One region of the Lonsdalea populi genome, then DNA from elsewhere that is predicted to be linked to it. Evidence: predicted binding sites of a transcription regulator. Region 1 holds the regulator's gene; the other holds the start of a gene.
What was found. The regulator PhoB, encoded in region 1, activates phosphate uptake and scavenging genes when phosphate is short. The targets are predictions, from matches to a motif close to CTGTCATAAAACTGNCNNAT.
Positions count from the first base shown of each region.

Region 1 (8,411 bases):
GGGCAGAGAACCGAGCGTTTTGCGCAGCAGCGCCAACGTATCTTCCGCCTTTTTGGCGCCGGCGGCGTCGACCATAATCAGGCCGTTGACCGTATCAATCCACAGCCAGATCTGGCTGAATCGGCTGAACGCCCGCGGCAGTAGGCTATGCAGCACTTCATCCTTGAGAGCGTCTTTCTCGGTTTTTTTCAGTTTGCGGTGCTGTTCGTTTTCCAGCTTATCGATTTTGGATTCCAGCGCCTGCTTGATGACCGGCGACGGCAGGATTTTTTCCTCTTTGCGGGCGCAGATCAGAATTTGGCCGTTAACTTCGTGCGTCAGGGCTTCGCTGTGGGAACCCATCGGCGATACCCAGCCGCTTTTAGTCATGTCCTGACTGCCGCACGGCGTGAAAGAGAATGAGGCCAGCTGCTTTTCCATCTCGTCCGCAGACAAACGGACATCGCGGCTGAGGCGATAAATCATTAAATTTTTAAACCACAGCATTCTGTTGTTCCAGGCTAATGCGCAAAAAGAGGACGCGCGCAGGATTAATGTCAGCGCGCATGATAACGACTGAGGCGGGCGACGTTAAGATAAAAACGAGGTGCCGTCGACCGCCGGACTGGCGCAGGGATGAAGCCGGGGTTATTTGACCGCGTACTGACTGTCCAACTGACTGATCCCTAACCCGTTGCGTTTTTTCACACGGATTTGCACCTGAATTCGCTCTTTCATCGCCTCAACGTGGCTGATGACGCCGATGGATTTCCCCGTCGCGTTGAGGTTGTCGAGCACGTCCAGCGCGGAGTCCAGCGTGTCTCCGTCCAGCGAGCCGAAGCCTTCGTCGAGGAACAGCGAGTCGATGCGGGTCTTGTTGCTCACCAGATCGGAAAGCGCCAGCGCCAGCGCCAGGCTGACGAGGAAACTTTCACCGCCGGAGAGCGTGCGGGTATCTCGCGTGGCGTCCGCCTGCCAGGTATCGACCACCTGCAGTTCCAGCGTGTCGGAGGCTTTACGCTGTAGCATGTAGCGCCCGTGTAAACGTGATAGCTGACGGTTGGCCAGATACACCAGGTGATCCAGCGTTAGCCCTTGCGCAAATATTCGGAACTTATGGCCACTCTGGGAGCCGATAAGCTGATTGAGCTGCGCCCAGTCTTCGCACTGCTGCCTGCGCCGTGCGACCTCTTCCAGTAAGGTACGCTGTTTATCGTGCAACTGCTGGTCGCTTTGCAGCTGTTGGCGGATCTCGCCCTGCTGCTGCGCGCCGTTTTTCAGGATGTTGCCAAGTTCGACCAGCATCTGCAGCACGTCCACATAGACCAGGTCTTCCGGCAGCGATTTCGGTCTGACCGCTTGGTGCTGGGCCAGTTTTTCATTCGCCTGCGCGTGTAGCGCATCGGCCTGCTGTTGACGCTGGCTAAATCGATCTTTCAGCGCGGTGAGTTGCTCGCGCGCCTCTTCGCTCAACAGCGCGCCGGTGAAGTCGTTTTCATCATTGAACGGGCTGGCCTGCAACGCTTCGGTAAAGCGCTTTGTCACCTCGTTCAGGGTATTTTCGGTGCGTTGCAATTGCTGTTCCAGCGACTGTTTCTCGCCGGTCATCCGGCTGAGTTGAGACTGACCTGACTGCCATTTCTCCTGCGCCAGCCGGAGGTCGCGTTCGTCATCCTGCGCCTGCTGACGCAGGTGCGTCAGTGCCTCTTTAACGCTCTGATTGCCTAACAGATTCCAGCGTGACTGCTGCGCCGTTTCCAGCGATTGCCGTGTTGCTTTCAACTGTTGCTGCAACATGGCGAGAGCCGTCTCTGTTTCTTTCAGGCGTTGTTGCGTATGTTCGGTGCCGGTACTCAGCGCCGATAGCCTGGGCTCGCACAGGTGCTGTTCGTGTTCGTTCTCCTGCCAGCGCTGCCATTCACGCCGACGGAGGTTCAGCCAATCTTCTTGCTGGGCATCGGCGGGAGCGACGAGATGGAGCTCGGCCAGTTTATGGCTCAGCGCATTGTGCAGCCGCGCCAGCTCCTGCTCGGTTTTCTCCTGCGCAAGCCGCAACTCCTCTCGGGACTGCGTCAGCGCTTCCCGTTGCTGCGCATTCAGCGCCAACTGCTGTTCAGTCTGCTGCAGCGACTGCTGCGCGGAGGTCAGTAAATCCTTACTATCCTGGATCTGTCGTCGAGTTTGCTCACGCTCGGCGAGCTGAGACTGCAAGGCTTTCTCCTGTTCGTCGCACTGCGCCTGCCAGTGGACGAACGCTTCCGGTTGATTGAAGTCAAAGTCGATATGCAAGCGCTCACTGACGCTTTGACACTCTTGCCGTAGCGTGGTGATTTCATCGCTAATCTTGTCCAGTCGCAGCTGCATCTGTTGCCGCTGCTGCTGCAACAGATGCAGCTGGGTTGAGGTCTGTACCACTTTAGCCTGTAATGCTTCGACTTCCTGACGCAGCGCGTGCAGCCGCAGTTGGGTTTCTGATGGACGCAGCGACTGATAGCGCTCAATCGCCGGATGATGCGTGGAGCCGCACAGGGGGCACTCTTTGCCGGGTTGCAGCTGTTTTCGCTCGCTTTCCAGATTGGCGATGCGCAGTTCCAGTTCGTGGCGCTTATCCAGATCGTCAAAGTGGCCGACGCGCAGGTGATGCTCACGGCGTTGTTGTTCCAGCTCTCGTTCCAACTGCTGGATACGATGCCCGTCGTCCAGCAACTGAGACTCCAGCAGGGTGTGCTGGCTGAGCAGGCTTTGCAATTCGGTGACGCGGGCGGCGAAGCGTTGACGTTCATGGCGCTGGTCCGCCAAATCGCTGAGCTGTTGGCGTAAGCCGTCCGTCGGTTGGGCCGTCTCGCGTTCATGCAGGCGTTGCTGCAACTGTTCGTCATTTCGCTGGATGCCTTCCGTCGTCTTTCGCTGCGCCTGCTGTTTTTCCAGCAACGTAGCGCGCTGCTGCTGGCAATAATCGGCTCGGACCTGCTGCTCGGCAGCCTTTGCCTGCTGCGTCTTCAGCTCCCGCTGTAAGGCCTGCAACTGGGGAAACTGCGCTTCCCATAACGGAATGTGGCTGCCCCAGTACTGGTAAACGCTGTGTTGCTGCCTGAATTCGGCGATTTGGGCCAGCCGCGCTTTAACCTGCTCGCGCTCCTGACGCAGCGTGGACTGTTTTTCGATCAGGTCTTTTTGCAACTGTTTCTGCTGGTCTTGCGACTGCTGCTGCTGGTCGCGTTGTTCCCGTAGCGTCGCGATACGCTGGTCCAGCGGCTGGACCTGCTCGTTGATGATTGTTTCCTGCCGCTGGCGTTCTTCGGCATGGTGTTGCTGACGCGCTGCCGCATTTTCTTTCTGCGTTTGCAGTTGCGCCAGCGTGCTCTGCTGTTGCGTCATTTGCAGATCGAGTTTGGCGACAAGATTCGCGAGGAGCGTCTTTTCCTGCGCATAACGTTGGCGCTCACTGTAGATCGGGCGCAGTTTTTCTGCGGGAATACTGGCCTCCAGACGCGCCAGTTGGGGCTTTGCCTGAACTCTGTCTAACTGTAGCGACCGCTGTTTTTCCTCACTCGATATAAGCGCGCGCTGATGTTCTTGCAGCGTTTCAAACCAGCGCTGATGGGTGGCGATATCGTCGCGATGACGCGTGTTGTCCTGCTCCTGTAGCTGTAGCTCGCTGAGCTGTTGTTCGAGCTCGGCACGCCGTTCGCTGCTCAGACATTCGATACCGCCCGCCTGCGCCTGCAGCTGTTCGAGCGCGCTTTGCGCCGCTTTATGCTGTTCAAAGACGCGCTCGGAGATCCGTCCGTAGATGTCCGTGCCGGTCAACTCTTCCAGCAATTCGGCGCGCTTACTGGCTTCAGCGTTAAGGAAGGCCGCGAACTGACCCTGAGACAGCATCATGGACTTGGTGAAACGGTCAAAATCCAGCCCGGTAATCTGCGCGATGGTCGCCAGCTTGTCGCTGACTTTATCGGTGATGATTTTGCCGTCCGCGCAGCAGGCGAGCTCCACTTTCGGCGCCTGCAGGTTGCCGTCCGGCGCGTTGCGGGCGCGGCGCTGGCTCCAGAATGCGCGATAGGCAGTGCCTTTTACCTCAAACTCGACTTCGGCCAGGCATTCCGCAGTGTGGCGAGTCATTAGCTCATTCTGACTGGGGCTTACTTTCAGACGCGGGGTCTGGTGGTATAGCGCCAGGCAAATAGCGTCCAGCAGGGTCGTCTTACCGGCGCCGGTGGGGCCGGTGATAGCGAACAGACCGTTGCTGACAAACGGCTCGCGGGTGAAATCGATTTTCCATTCACCCTGCAACGAGTTGAGGTTTTTCAGCCGTAGACTCAGAATCTTCATGCTTTTGCCTCCTGGCTATCGTCCACCACTTCCTGCAACACCTGAGTGAACAGCGTGCGCAAATGTTGCTGTTGTCGCTCCTCCAGATCCGATTCCAGCGCCAGCCGTCTCTCGAAGACTTCTTCGGGGAGGAGTTCGTCCAGCGTCTCTTTCTCCTGCTGAACCAGCATTTGCAGATGTTGTTCGCGTGCGCGGCGTAACAGCACCACTTCCACGTTCAAGTCGTCCGTCAGGTTCTGAATATGTTGCTGGATGTCGCTCAGGTAGTCCTGCGTGGCGATTTCAATATCCAGCCAAACCGGTTTTTCGCCGTCGTATTCGCGAAAACCGGCAAGTCGGCGTTCGATCTCGGGCAGACTGCCTTTGACCAGTTGCATCGGTTGAAATGCAGGGATCGTCAGGGGCGCGACGTCTTCGAGTTTGTCCTGCTCGAAACGCACCAGATACACCGATTTCTCGTGATTCAACTCGTCGAAACTGAGGGGGATCGGCGAGCCGCTGTAGCGGATGTGTTCCGTCTGAGCGATGCGCTGAGGACGGTGGATATGACCGAGAGCGATGTAATCCGCCGGCGGAAACGCCTGAGCGGGAAAAGCATCCAACGTACCGATGTAGATATCCCGAACTGAGTCCGTGGCGGTGACGCCCACGGTCGTTAGGTGCCCGGTGGCGATAACCGGCAGCGCGAGGCCCATTTCATCGCGGCGGCGCACGGCAAGCTGATAGCTGCGCTGATAGTGGTCGGCAATCGCTTCCTGCAACGCCCGCTGTTTGTCGGCGCCCGACTGTCCGGCCTGGCTGGTGAGCACGTCGCGCGGCCGCAGGAACGGAATAGCGCACAGCAGTGCGCCAGGTTCGCCCTGTCGGTTGTTCAGTACGATGACCTGCTGTTCGATATCACCTTCGCAGCTCGCAATGACCTGCGTGTTCAGGCAGGAGAGCAGCAGTCGCGACTCGTTAAGCGTGGCGACGGAATCATGGTTACCGCCTAAAATGACCAATTGACAGCCGGTCTGATGGAGCTCGACCACAAAGCGGTTGTACATTTCCCGGGCGTAGCTCGGCGGCGTGCCGTTATCGAAAATGTCGCCGGCCACAACGACGGCATCGACGTGATGCTGCTCCACCTGCTCAATCAGCCAGCGCAGAAACGCCTGATGTTCTGCGGCCCGGCTCTTGGTATAGAAGTACTGTCCAAGATGCCAGTCGGAGGTATGGATAATTTGCATGGAGCGTCCTGTTGAGGCGTCGGGGTTGGCTGAATGTTACGATTATCGGCGATTATAGACAGACAGTTTAGGGCTGTCTCAGGGAATATCCGCCCCGATGCGGTCAGTTAACAGGATATGACGAGGAAATCGCTTTATCATAAATCTGTCATAAAACTGACGCATAATCCCCACCGCACGCCAATAGCGACGATTAACGGCAGGATTAACGATGGCAAGACGCATTTTGGTAGTAGAAGATGAGGCGCCTATCCGCGAGATGGTGTGTTTCGTTCTGGAACAGAACGGCTATCAGCCCGTAGAAGCCGAAGATTACGATAGCGCGGTCAATCGCCTGTCGGAACCTTACCCTGAGCTGGTATTGCTGGATTGGATGCTCCCCGGTGGTTCTGGTTTGCAGTTCATCAAACACATGAAGCGTGAAACGTTGACCCGCGATATTCCCGTCATGATGCTGACCGCGCGCGGCGAAGAGGAAGACCGCGTCAAAGGTCTGGAAGTCGGCGCGGACGATTACATTACCAAACCGTTCTCCCCCAAAGAGCTGGTGGCGCGTATCAAGGCGGTGATGCGCCGCATCTCTCCGATGGCCGTTGAAGACGTGATCGAGATGCGCGGTCTCAGCCTGGACCCTTCGTCGCATCGCGTCACCACCGAGGACCGGGCGCTGGATATGGGGCCGACCGAGTTCAAACTATTGCATTTCTTTATGACTCACCCGGAACGGGTATATAGTCGGGAACAATTGCTGAACCATGTCTGGGGCACGAATGTCTATGTCGAAGATCGCACCGTCGATGTTCATATACGCCGCCTGCGTAAAGCGCTGGAAGCCAGCGGGCACGACAAAATGGTGCAGACAGTACGGGGAACCGGTTACCGATTCTCGACGCGCTACTGATCCCGGCCGCTGTGGAGACAACCTCACGTGTTAGAACGCTTATCCTGGAAAAGGCTGGCGGCGGAGCTGGCGATCTTCTGCCTTCCCGCGCTGCTGCTGGGAATGATATTCGGTTATCTGTCGTGGTTCTTGCTGGCGGCGGTGCTGTCCGCCCTGTGCTGGAATAACTATAACCAGCTGCGCCTTTCTCACTGGCTCTGGATTGACCGCAGTATGACGCCGCCTCCCGGTCGCGGCAGCTGGGAGCCGTTGCTTTACGGCCTGTATCAAATGCAGTTGCGCAGCCGTCGTCGTCGTCGCGAGCTTGCGGTGCTGATCAAACGCTTTCGCAGCGGGGCGGAGTCGCTCCCCGATGCGCTCGTCATCACGACGGAAGAGGGCGCGATCATTTGGTGTAACCGTCTGGCTCAACATTTGCTGGGGCTGCGCTGGCCCGATGACAGCGGGCAGAATGTGCTCAACCTCCTTCGCTATCCTGAATTCTCCCGCTACATGCAGTCTCAGTCGTTTGAGCGTCCGCTAACTCTGCAACTGAACAACGGTCACCACGTTGAGTTTCGGCTAATGCCTTACTCCGAAGGCCAAACGATGATGGTGGTGCGCGACGTCACACAGATGCATCAACTGGAAGGCGCTCGCCGCAACTTTTTCGCCAACGTGAGCCACGAACTGCGTACTCCGCTCACCGTATTGCAAGGGTATCTGGAGATGATGCACGACGGTCCGATGGACGAGCCGTTGCAGGCCAGGGCGCTCAATACCATGCAAGAACAGACGCGGCGGATGGAGGGGCTGGTGAAACAGCTGCTGACGCTCTCCCGTATTGAAGCGGCCGCGGCCATCAACCTCAACGAAAAAGTCGATATTCCGCTGATGCTGCGGGTGTTGCAGCGCGAAGCGCAAACCTTGAGTCAGGGGAGGCACGAAATTGTCTTTCACGTGAACGAACAGCTGAGGGTGTTCGGGAATGAAGAGCAGTTGCGCAGCGCCGTCTCCAATCTGGTCTATAACGCCATCAACCATACGCCGGAGGGGACTCGGATTGAGGTGACCTGGCAGCGGACGTCGCAGGGCGCGCAATTCCAGGTCAGCGACAACGGTCCAGGCATCGCGCCGGAGCATCTGCCCCGGTTGACGGAACGCTTTTACCGCGTGGACAAGGCGCGTTCGCGCCAGACGGGCGGTAGCGGTTTGGGGTTGGCCATTGTTAAACATGCGCTTAGCCATCACGATACGCGACTGGACATTCTCAGTGACTTGGGGGCCGGCTCTCGATTTTTGTTTACGCTACCCAACCGTCTGATTGTGACAGCGCCATCTCCTCAGCCTCATTCGACGCCTTCCTCGTTGTAATCCCAGCGGGTCATCGGTAAAGCGATGACCCGCTCAGAGAGAGCCGCTGTGTGCCTTTTACTCCATGAAACGCCGTTACGCGCAATGAAAACTATTCTATTGTTGAATGACGCAATTCATGTCAGGATGACGTCATTGTGGCCGTCTGGACATCTGATTCAAGTGCGGCAATCTACGCTATCTTACTAACCCGTCTGTTGCGGTCAGCCACCGCCAGCAGCGACTCAGGAGTTAAACATGACACAACCGAAACCGCCGTTCCGTGCTGATGTTGTGGGCAGTTTGCTGCGCCCGGCGGCGATCAAGCAGGCGCGCCAGCAATGGCAGGCGGGTGAAATCGATGCGGCGCAGCTGCGCGAAGTGGAAGATCGCGAAATTCTGCACGCCGTTGAGCGTCAGAAAGCGGTGGGGCTACAGGTGGTCACCGACGGCGAATTTCGCCGGTCTTGGTGGCACTTCGATTTCTTCGAAGGGCTGGAAGGGGTTGAAGGCTATGAAGCCGACCACGGCATTCAGTTCAACGGTATTCAGACCAAATCCCGCAGTATCAAAGTCACGGGAAAAGTCGGGTTCAATCCGCGCCACCCGATGCTGGGCGACTTTCGCTATCTGAACGG
Region 1 covers NZ_CP065534.1:1,019,891-1,028,301, forward strand. The annotation lists gene rdgC (recombination-associated protein RdgC) at 1-486, opposite strand, end outside; gene I6N93_RS04570 (AAA family ATPase) at 628-4,311, opposite strand; gene sbcD (exonuclease subunit SbcD) at 4,308-5,540, opposite strand; gene phoB (phosphate response regulator transcription factor PhoB) at 5,752-6,441, shown strand; gene phoR (phosphate regulon sensor histidine kinase PhoR) at 6,469-7,794, shown strand; gene I6N93_RS04590 (cobalamin-independent methionine synthase II family protein) at 8,032-8,411, shown strand, end outside.

Region 2 (8,411 bases), 1.1 Mb from region 1:
AGCGCTATCACGCCGGCCCAGCCGGAAAAGTGCTCCATCTTCGCCACGACCAGCGTGTAAACGAAGAGACCGACCACGATGGAAGGCGCCGACAGCAAAATATCGTTAATGAAGCGAATCACTTCGGCGATGAGCGACTTACGGCCGTACTCCGCCAGATAGATGCCAGCCAGGATGCCGAGCGGCGTGCCGAACAGCGTGGCCCACAGGATGAGCAGCCCGCTGCCGACGATCGCATTCGCCAGACCGCCGCCGGGAGTATTGGGCGGCGGCGTCATTTCGGTGAACAGCGCCATCGACATGCCGTCGAATCCCCGGGTAAAGGTGGAGAACAGAATCCAAATCAGCCAGAACAGCCCGAACGCCATAGTCAGCATGGACAGACACAGCGCGATGCGGTTCTTCTGACGACGCCAGGACTGCATTTTTCGCCGGTTGCGCGCTTTCTCGTCGCGGCGTTCGATTTCCATCGTCGCCATCAGCTTGCCCCCTCATTTTTCGCCAGACGCGTGATCATGAATTTTGAGCAGGCCAGCACAATGAACGTAATCACAAACAGAATCAGCCCCAGCTCCATCAGCGCCGCGGTATGCAGGCCGCTTTCCGCCTCGGCGAATTCGTTGGCCAGCGCGGAGGTGATGCTGTTGCCGGGCATGAACAGCGAGGCGCTGTCCAGTTGATAGGTATTGCCGATAATGAAGGTCACCGCCATGGTCTCGCCTAACGCGCGTCCCAGACCCAGCATGACGCCGCCGATCACCCCATTTTTGGTGAACGGCAGCACAATATGCCAGATCACTTCCCAGGTGGTGCAGCCAATGCCGTAAGCCGACTCTTTCATCATCACCGGCGTCTGCTCAAAGACGTCGCGCATGACGGCGGCGATGTAAGGGATGATCATGATGGCCAGAATCACGCCGGCGGCCAGAATACCAATGCCGAAGGCAGGACCGGAGAACAGCGCGCCCACGAACGGAACCGCTGACAGGACGTTTCCCACCGGCTGTTGAAAATATTCAGCGAACAGCGGAGCAAAAATAAACAGCCCCCACATGCCGTACACGATGCTGGGGATCGCCGCCAGCAGCTCAATGGCGACGCCCAGCGGACGCCTCAACCAGCCGGGAGCCAGCTCCGTCAGAAACAGCGCGATGCCGAAACTGATGGGAATGGCGATGATCAACGCAATCAACGACGTGACGATAGTGCCGTAAATCGGGACCAGCGCACCGAACTTCCCCGCAGGCGCATCCCACTCTTTCGTCCACAGGAATGAAAAACCGAAGGCTTGAATACTGGGCCAGGACGCAATCATCAGCGAAACGATAATACCGCCCAGCAGCAGCAACGTTAACAGCGCCGCCAACCGGACTATCGCGCCGAAGATCACGTCGCCATGTTTTCCTGGTGGAGTAATGGTTGGCTTATATTCAGCCATACAACTCTCTTCCTAATAAACTGGGATAACCCAATGAAATGTTCAAAGGTGGATAGGCCGTTTCCGGTTTATCCACCTCTCTGTTACTACATGATGGGAAACGTTCTATCGTACAACACACCATTAGTACAGGGCTTTACCCTCACTGTCTTTAATCTGGGTTTTCCACGCGGCGCGAACCTGTTCGACGACCTCTTTCGGCAACGTCGCGTAATCCAGCGCTTCCGCCTGAGCGGCGCCTTTATCGTAAGCCCAGTCGAAGAACTTCAGCACTTCCTTGCCGATTTCCGGTTTGCTCTGCGTTTTTTGCAGCAAGATGAAGGTGGTGGAGGTAATTGGCCACACATCGTCGCCTTTCTGATCGGTCAGATCCTGCGCGAAGGACTGGCTCCAGTCCACGCCTTTCGCTGCGTTGCTGAACGAAGCGCCAGACGGGCTGACCGCTTTACCGTCCGCAGAGATCAGCTTGGTGTAAACCAGGTTGTTCTGTTTGGCGTAAGCGTATTCGACGTAACCGATCGACCCCGGCAAGCGCTGTACGAAAGCGGCGATCCCGTCGTTGCCTTTTCCGCCCAGACCGGTCGGCCAGTTCACCGTGTTGCCGGAACCGACTTTCTCTTTCCACTGCGCATTCACTTTCGCCAGGTAGCTGGTGAACACGTAGGAGGTGCCTGACCCATCGGCGCGGCGGACGACGGCGATATCCTGGTTCGGCAGCGTCGCATTCGGGTTCAGCTTGGCGATGGCCGGGTCGTTCCATTTCTTGATGGTGCCCAGGTAGATATCACCCAGCGTCTTGCCGTCCAGCGTCAGTTCGCCCTGCTTCACGCCCTGAACGTTGACCGCCAGCACGATACCGCCGATGACGGTCGGAAACTGAAACAGATGATCCTGAGTCAGCTTTTCATCCTTCAGCGGAGCGTCGGATGCGCCGAAGTCTACGGTTTTAGCCGTCACCTGCTTCACCCCGCCGGAAGAACCAATGCCTTGATAGTTAACTTTATTGCTGGTTTCTTTCTGGTAGGAGTCAGCCCATTTGGCATAGACCGGAGCGGGGAAGGTCGCGCCTGCGCCGGTGATGTTAACGGCAGCGAAGGCAGAAACGGCAGTCAGAGAAACACCTGCTGCAACAAGACTGGCAACAGTGGAACGAATCAGTTTCATAATCCCTCCTGTGGGATATTATCAACGTGTAGACCCAGAGCGAGCGTGTATTATCAGAGTGTAGTTTGCTGAAGCAAAAAATAGGTCAATTGGATGACAGTAAAATGTATGAAATATGACATTTTTATGACGATCACAGTGTTTACCATGACTCTTTGATGACCCCCTTATTTCGTAGTTAATTCGCACCTTTCTACGCCTGCGTCGTTTCATCCGTCTTCGCTATTTTCACCCGGACGGAACGGCAATTAACGCCGAATTAAACGACGCGCGGGTTTATTTTCCTACCTTAATCACCATTCAGTGAATCCCCCTTTATACGTAAGAAAGGACGAAATAACCCCACTCACAAAGCCGAAGAACACCGCCATATCAATAATCCGGATAGAAAAACAATCACCCACAAAATCAATAATTAGCATCAAAATAAATTACGGTAAGAGTGTGACTAAAATATCTAAAAATGACATCAAGGATTTTTTTATCGATTATTTTTCTTTGAAATGGAAAGGCGCTGAATAAATTCTTACAAGAAACGGAGGGGATTAAAATGAGACCAAGTCGCGATATTGGATAACCCGCGGGTGAAACAGGTTATCCGGTAAATAAGAGAGCGTATTACTTCCAGCGGTGGAAAATCAGCGAGGTGTTGATGCCGCCGAACGCAAAATTATTCGACTGCACATAATCCACCTCAATACGCCGAGGTTCGCTCATGATGTAGTCCAACTCGCCACACTCTTCGGCTGGCTGCCGTAAATTCAGCGTCGGAGCAAACCACCCCGCACGCATCATTTCAATCGACATCCAGGCCTCCAGCGAACCGCAGGCTCCCAGCGTATGGCCGAAATAGCTTTTCAACGAGGAGATGGGCGTAGAGCGACCGAACACCGCCGCCGTCGCCAGGCTTTCCGCGATATCGCCGCGATCCGTCGCCGTGCCATGCGCATTGATATAGCCGATATTTTTCGGCGACAAGCCGGCGACGCGCAGAGCGCCTTCAATGCATAGCTGCATGGTTTCGCGCTGAGGTTGGGTGATATGCGCCGCATCGCAGTTGGTGTAGAACCCCACCAGCTCCGCATAGATGGTCGCACCGCGCGCCACGGCGTGGTCCAGCGCTTCCAGAATTAACGTCCCGGCCCCTTCTCCAATCACCAGACCATCGCGTCCGGCATCGAACGGCGCCGGGGTCGTTTCCGGGGCGTCATTGCGCTGGCTGGTAGCAAACAGCGTATCGAAAACGGCGGCTTCCGACGGACACAGTTCTTCAGCGCCGCCCGCCACCATCACCGTCTGATAGCCGTGCCGGATGGCTTCCCACGCATAACCGATGGCCTGACTGCCGGACGTACAGGCGCTGGATGTGGGGATCACGCGTCCCCGCAGGCCGAAGAACAGGCCGGCGTTTACGGCCGTGGTGTGAGGCATCATCTGGACATACGTCGTTCCAGTGATGTTGTTGGTGTGTTTCTCCGTCAGCATGGTGGCAAATTCGCTGACCGGCCCGGTGCTGCCGGTGGAAGAGCCGTAGGCAATGCCGGTCTCGCCGTTGGTCAGGACAGGATGCCCCAGCAGACCCGCCTGTTCCAACGCCAGCTCCGTCGCACGCGTCGCCAATAGCGACACCCGGCCCATTGAGCGGATGCGCTTGCGCGTATAGTGCTCAGGCAGCTGGAACGACTTTATGGGCGCGCCCAGCAGCGTGTTCAGGCCGTCATAGACCTGCCATTCCGGCATTTTGCTTACCGCGTTGCGGCCGGACAACAAACCGCGGGAGACGCTTGCCCAGGATTCGCCAAACGCGGTTACCCCGCCCATTCCCGTCACCACCACACGACGCATTACAGCATGCCTCCATTAATCGAAATCACCTGTCGGGTCACATAAGCTGCGATATCCGACATCAGATAACTCGCCAATCCGGCGACCTCTTCTGCTTGCCCCATGCGCTTCATGGGGATCATTTTCATCGCCTCGTCCACGGCGACGGGCTCCATCTGAATCATGCCGGTATCAATCAACCCCGGCGCGATGCAGTTCACCGTGATCTTGCGTTTAGCCAGTTCGATGGCCAGCGCTTTCGTCGCGCCGATAATTCCGGCCTTGGCCGCGCTGTAGTTAACCTGACCGCGGTTTCCCATCAGACCGGAGACGGACGATAGCGTGATGATGCGGCCCCCCTGACGCAGGCCGATCATCGGCATGACGCAGGGGTGGATCACGTTATAGAAGCTGTCGAGGTTTGTGTGAATGACCCGATCCCACGCGTCTTCATCCAGCGCGGGAAAGGCGCCGTCACAGGTGATGCCCGCATTATTGACGACGCCATAATAGGCCCCGTGACGCTCGATATCCTGCTCAATCTCCGTGCGGCATTGCTCACGATCGGCGATATCGAATCCGATAATGCGGCCCTGACCGCCTGATTCAACCATCTGGCGCAGCGTCTGCTCGGCGCCTTCCCGATCGCGATGATAATGCACCGCCACCGTAAACCCGTCCGCCGCCAGACTCAAAGCGATGGCCTGACCGATCCCTTTGCTGGCGCCTGTTACCAAGACTGAACGACTCATTCGTTTTCTTCCTGCTCTAATAATTGTTGCAGCTCGGCTTTGTCCGGCTGGTAGGTATTCAGTCTGCCGGAAGCGAACGACGCTCCCGCGATCGCGATATCCCCTTCGAAGCTGCCTATCTTCTCATCGCGCATCAGTAGCCTGACGCGAATATCCAGCTGCGATCCGGCGGGAAAGGATTCCTGCTGACAACGATAACCGCGTCCGCCCAACAGCATGCCGGGCTGCGGCTTCACGTCCCTAACCTGACGCTGATGCCAGCCGGACCACACGCCGACGGTCTGGGCGATGATCTCGATGCCGAACCAGACGGGCAGATTCCCCTCAGCATCCAGAAAAGGCGCCAGTACGCCGGTATCCGAGACGCTCACCCGGCAATGGGCGCCGTCGTCATCAATGGCGACCACCTCTTCCACCAGCACCATCGGCGTTTGATGAGGCAGGTAACGCTCTGCGCAAGCATATTCAGCCATCATGCCTCCCCAAAATCAGGCAGGCATTATTGCCGCCAAATGCGAAAGAGTTGGACAGAATGACGGGACGCGCCAATTCCTCGGGTTCAGTCAGCACACCGCACGGCGGCAGTTCATCATCCTGTTCGCTCTGGGAAAAATCCTGCGGCGGCAGCGGCAGGCCGCGCGTCAGCAGCAGCCAGCACAAGGCGGCCTCGCCAATCCCCGCCGCCCCCAACATGTGGCCGGTCAGATGTTTGGTGGAACTGCTGGGGACCGTGCTGCCGAACACGCGGTGAACCACCTGAGACTCAATCTGATCGTTGAGCTTCGTCGCCGTACCGTGCAGATTGATGTAGCCCAAATCTTGCGGATCCAGGCCGGCGGCGTCCAACGCCATGCGGATCGCTCGTTCGGCACCCTCGCCCTCCGGGTGCGGAGCGGACATATGATAAGCATCCGACGACTCGCCGACGCCGAGCACGGCTATCTCGGCCGGCTCCCGGCCAATCAACATCAGCGCGCCACCCTCTCCGATGGTAATGCCGTCGCGCTGTTTGCCGAACGGCGTACAGCGTTTTTCGGACAGCGACTCCAAACTGTCGAACCCATTTAACGGCATCCGGCTCAGCGTGTCTGCCCCGCCGACGATGGCGACGTCCGCCAGCCCCGCATCGATCAGCCGTTTTCCGCTGATGAGCGCACGCGAACTGGAGGAGCAGGCGGTGGATATGGTGTAGGCCGGTCCGTGCAGACCGAGGTAAGAGGCCAGAAAACGCGACGGATCGCCCAGCTCCTGCTGTTCATAGTGATAATCCATCGTCTGGTCGCTGACGTAGCAATCCGCTTCATCCAAGCCTGAGGTGCTGGTTCCCATCACGACGGCCACGCGTTCCGCCCCAAACCGGGCTATCGCCGCGTTAACCTGCGGAAGTATCTGCTGCAACGCAGCCAGCAGCAGTTGGTTATTGCGGCTTTTATGCTTCGCCAGCGCATCGGGGATCGCCGGTAGTTCAGCCATCACCTTTCCCGTCCAGCAGGTCCTGTCGTGCAATAACCAGCGGTGATCGGGGCTCATGCCGGGCGCGACGGAGCGCGACAAATTCAGGGCAATTTCGTCATTATCGTTGCCCAAGGCATTCAACATGCCTGCGGCATGGATATATATCATGACTCGCCATCCAACGGTTGAACGGCAATCTTATAGCCGAAGACGAACTGCTGAACGCTGACCGGCTCGCGCAGGTTGTTTCTGGTCATATAACGAATTTCCGTAATCAGGTTGCCGCGATTATCGCGCAACTGCCTGGCGTCGCCGCGATCTTGCAACGACCATCCTGCCGGAAGCTGGGGCAGCCAGGCGGCGATAGGCCAGTGGCTGAGCATGATGTCCGCCAGCACCTGATTGGCGGGCGGCATTTCGGGCAGAACGATGGACTGCTCGGTGTGGATGCCCGCCGCATCATACGTGATGAGGAAAAGACGAATCCCCAAAGAGGACAATCCGGCCAGCGAAAGGCGCCGTTCATCCGCGCTCAGCATCACCATCAAAGACTGCCGTTTTCCCTTATAAGTACTGGTCAGCAGCTGCTGCTGATTGACCGCGGGCGTTATCGCCGGCGCGGGCAGCGTGACCCTCACGCCCGGCTTAAGCCAGGCCTGAGGACGGTTGTCCTGCGATTTACCGGCGCAGGCGGCCAATAACAGGCTGAAAAACACCAGCACCACATTGCGTAATAACATTATTTTTTCTTTCCTTTCGAATCCGGTAAAGCCAGCGGCGCCAGTAAAAAGGCGATAAAAATACCACCGCACAGAACGATGCCAAAGCTGCTAATGGCCTGTGTGCCGCTAAAGACCAGCATGCCGAGCGTCAGCAACGTCGTACACATCGCCAGCACCACCGCCAACAACGAGGTCATCGGCGTGCCGCGCGGGTTGCTGAAGAACAGCGTGTAGTTGATGCCGATGCCGAGCACCAGCACCAGCGCGAGCAGAGAAAACAGGTTAAGCGCATGGCCGCTCAGCGCCAGCAGGGCGAGCGCGCCGCCCAAAGACAGGACCGACGGCACCACGCTCAGTAACCCCTTGCGCACGCCGAGACGCACCGCATAGCTCAACGCAATCGCCGCGACCGCCGCGATCAGCAGCCAGCTCAGCATGACGCGATAGAAGCCAAACAGGTGATCAAAGCTGCTTTTGCGGTCGATCCAGATAACGCCCGTCGTTTCCTGAGCCAGACGCGCCAACGCCGCGCTATCGCGAACGCCATTGACCGGTACCAGAGCACCGCTGCGGCCGTCAGGCAATGTCAGCCAGAGCAGCCGCCATCCCTCGCTCAGGGGACTGTTCAACCAGACCTCCGGCGTCACCGGCATCGGCTTCACATCCGGCGCAGAAACGCTCACGCCCGCCTCTTGCAGTCGCGCCACCACGGTAGCCGCAGCGGCGGCGATCAACCGTTCATCCTGCTGTTGCTGCGCCCGAGAAGCCAGCGGCAGCAACCGGTAGGACATCAACCAGCGCTGTTTTTGAGCCTCCTGGAGCCGGGGGGCCAGCTGTTCCAGGCGCTGCAGCGTTTGCTCAGCGCTGTCGCCGTACACGACGAACCAGGTTTGATCCCCGCCCTGTCCGGTCAACGCCGTGACCTGGCGCTCCTGCTGCACCAGCGCGGCGGGCATCGACTGTAGCTTCGAGATGTCGTCATCGATCTTGAGCTGCCACATGCCGATAACGGCGAACGCCAGCACGCCGAAGGGGATCCCCCAACGCACCCGCCGA
Region 2 covers NZ_CP065534.1:3,814,601-3,823,011, reverse strand. The annotation lists gene pstA (phosphate ABC transporter permease PstA) at 1-479, opposite strand, end outside; gene pstC (phosphate ABC transporter permease PstC) at 479-1,438, opposite strand; gene pstS (phosphate ABC transporter substrate-binding protein PstS) at 1,562-2,602, opposite strand; gene I6N93_RS16970 (beta-ketoacyl-ACP synthase) at 3,221-4,447, opposite strand; gene I6N93_RS16965 (3-ketoacyl-ACP reductase FabG2) at 4,447-5,178, opposite strand; gene I6N93_RS16960 (ApeP family dehydratase) at 5,175-5,651, opposite strand; gene I6N93_RS16955 (beta-ketoacyl-[acyl-carrier-protein] synthase family protein) at 5,644-6,801, opposite strand; gene I6N93_RS16950 (DUF3261 domain-containing protein) at 6,798-7,373, opposite strand; gene I6N93_RS16945 (MMPL family transporter) at 7,373-8,411, opposite strand, start outside.
Region 2: pstS (phosphate ABC transporter substrate-binding protein PstS) is a predicted target of PhoB. The motif match lies at 2,716-2,735, and genes of this name have one in related genera.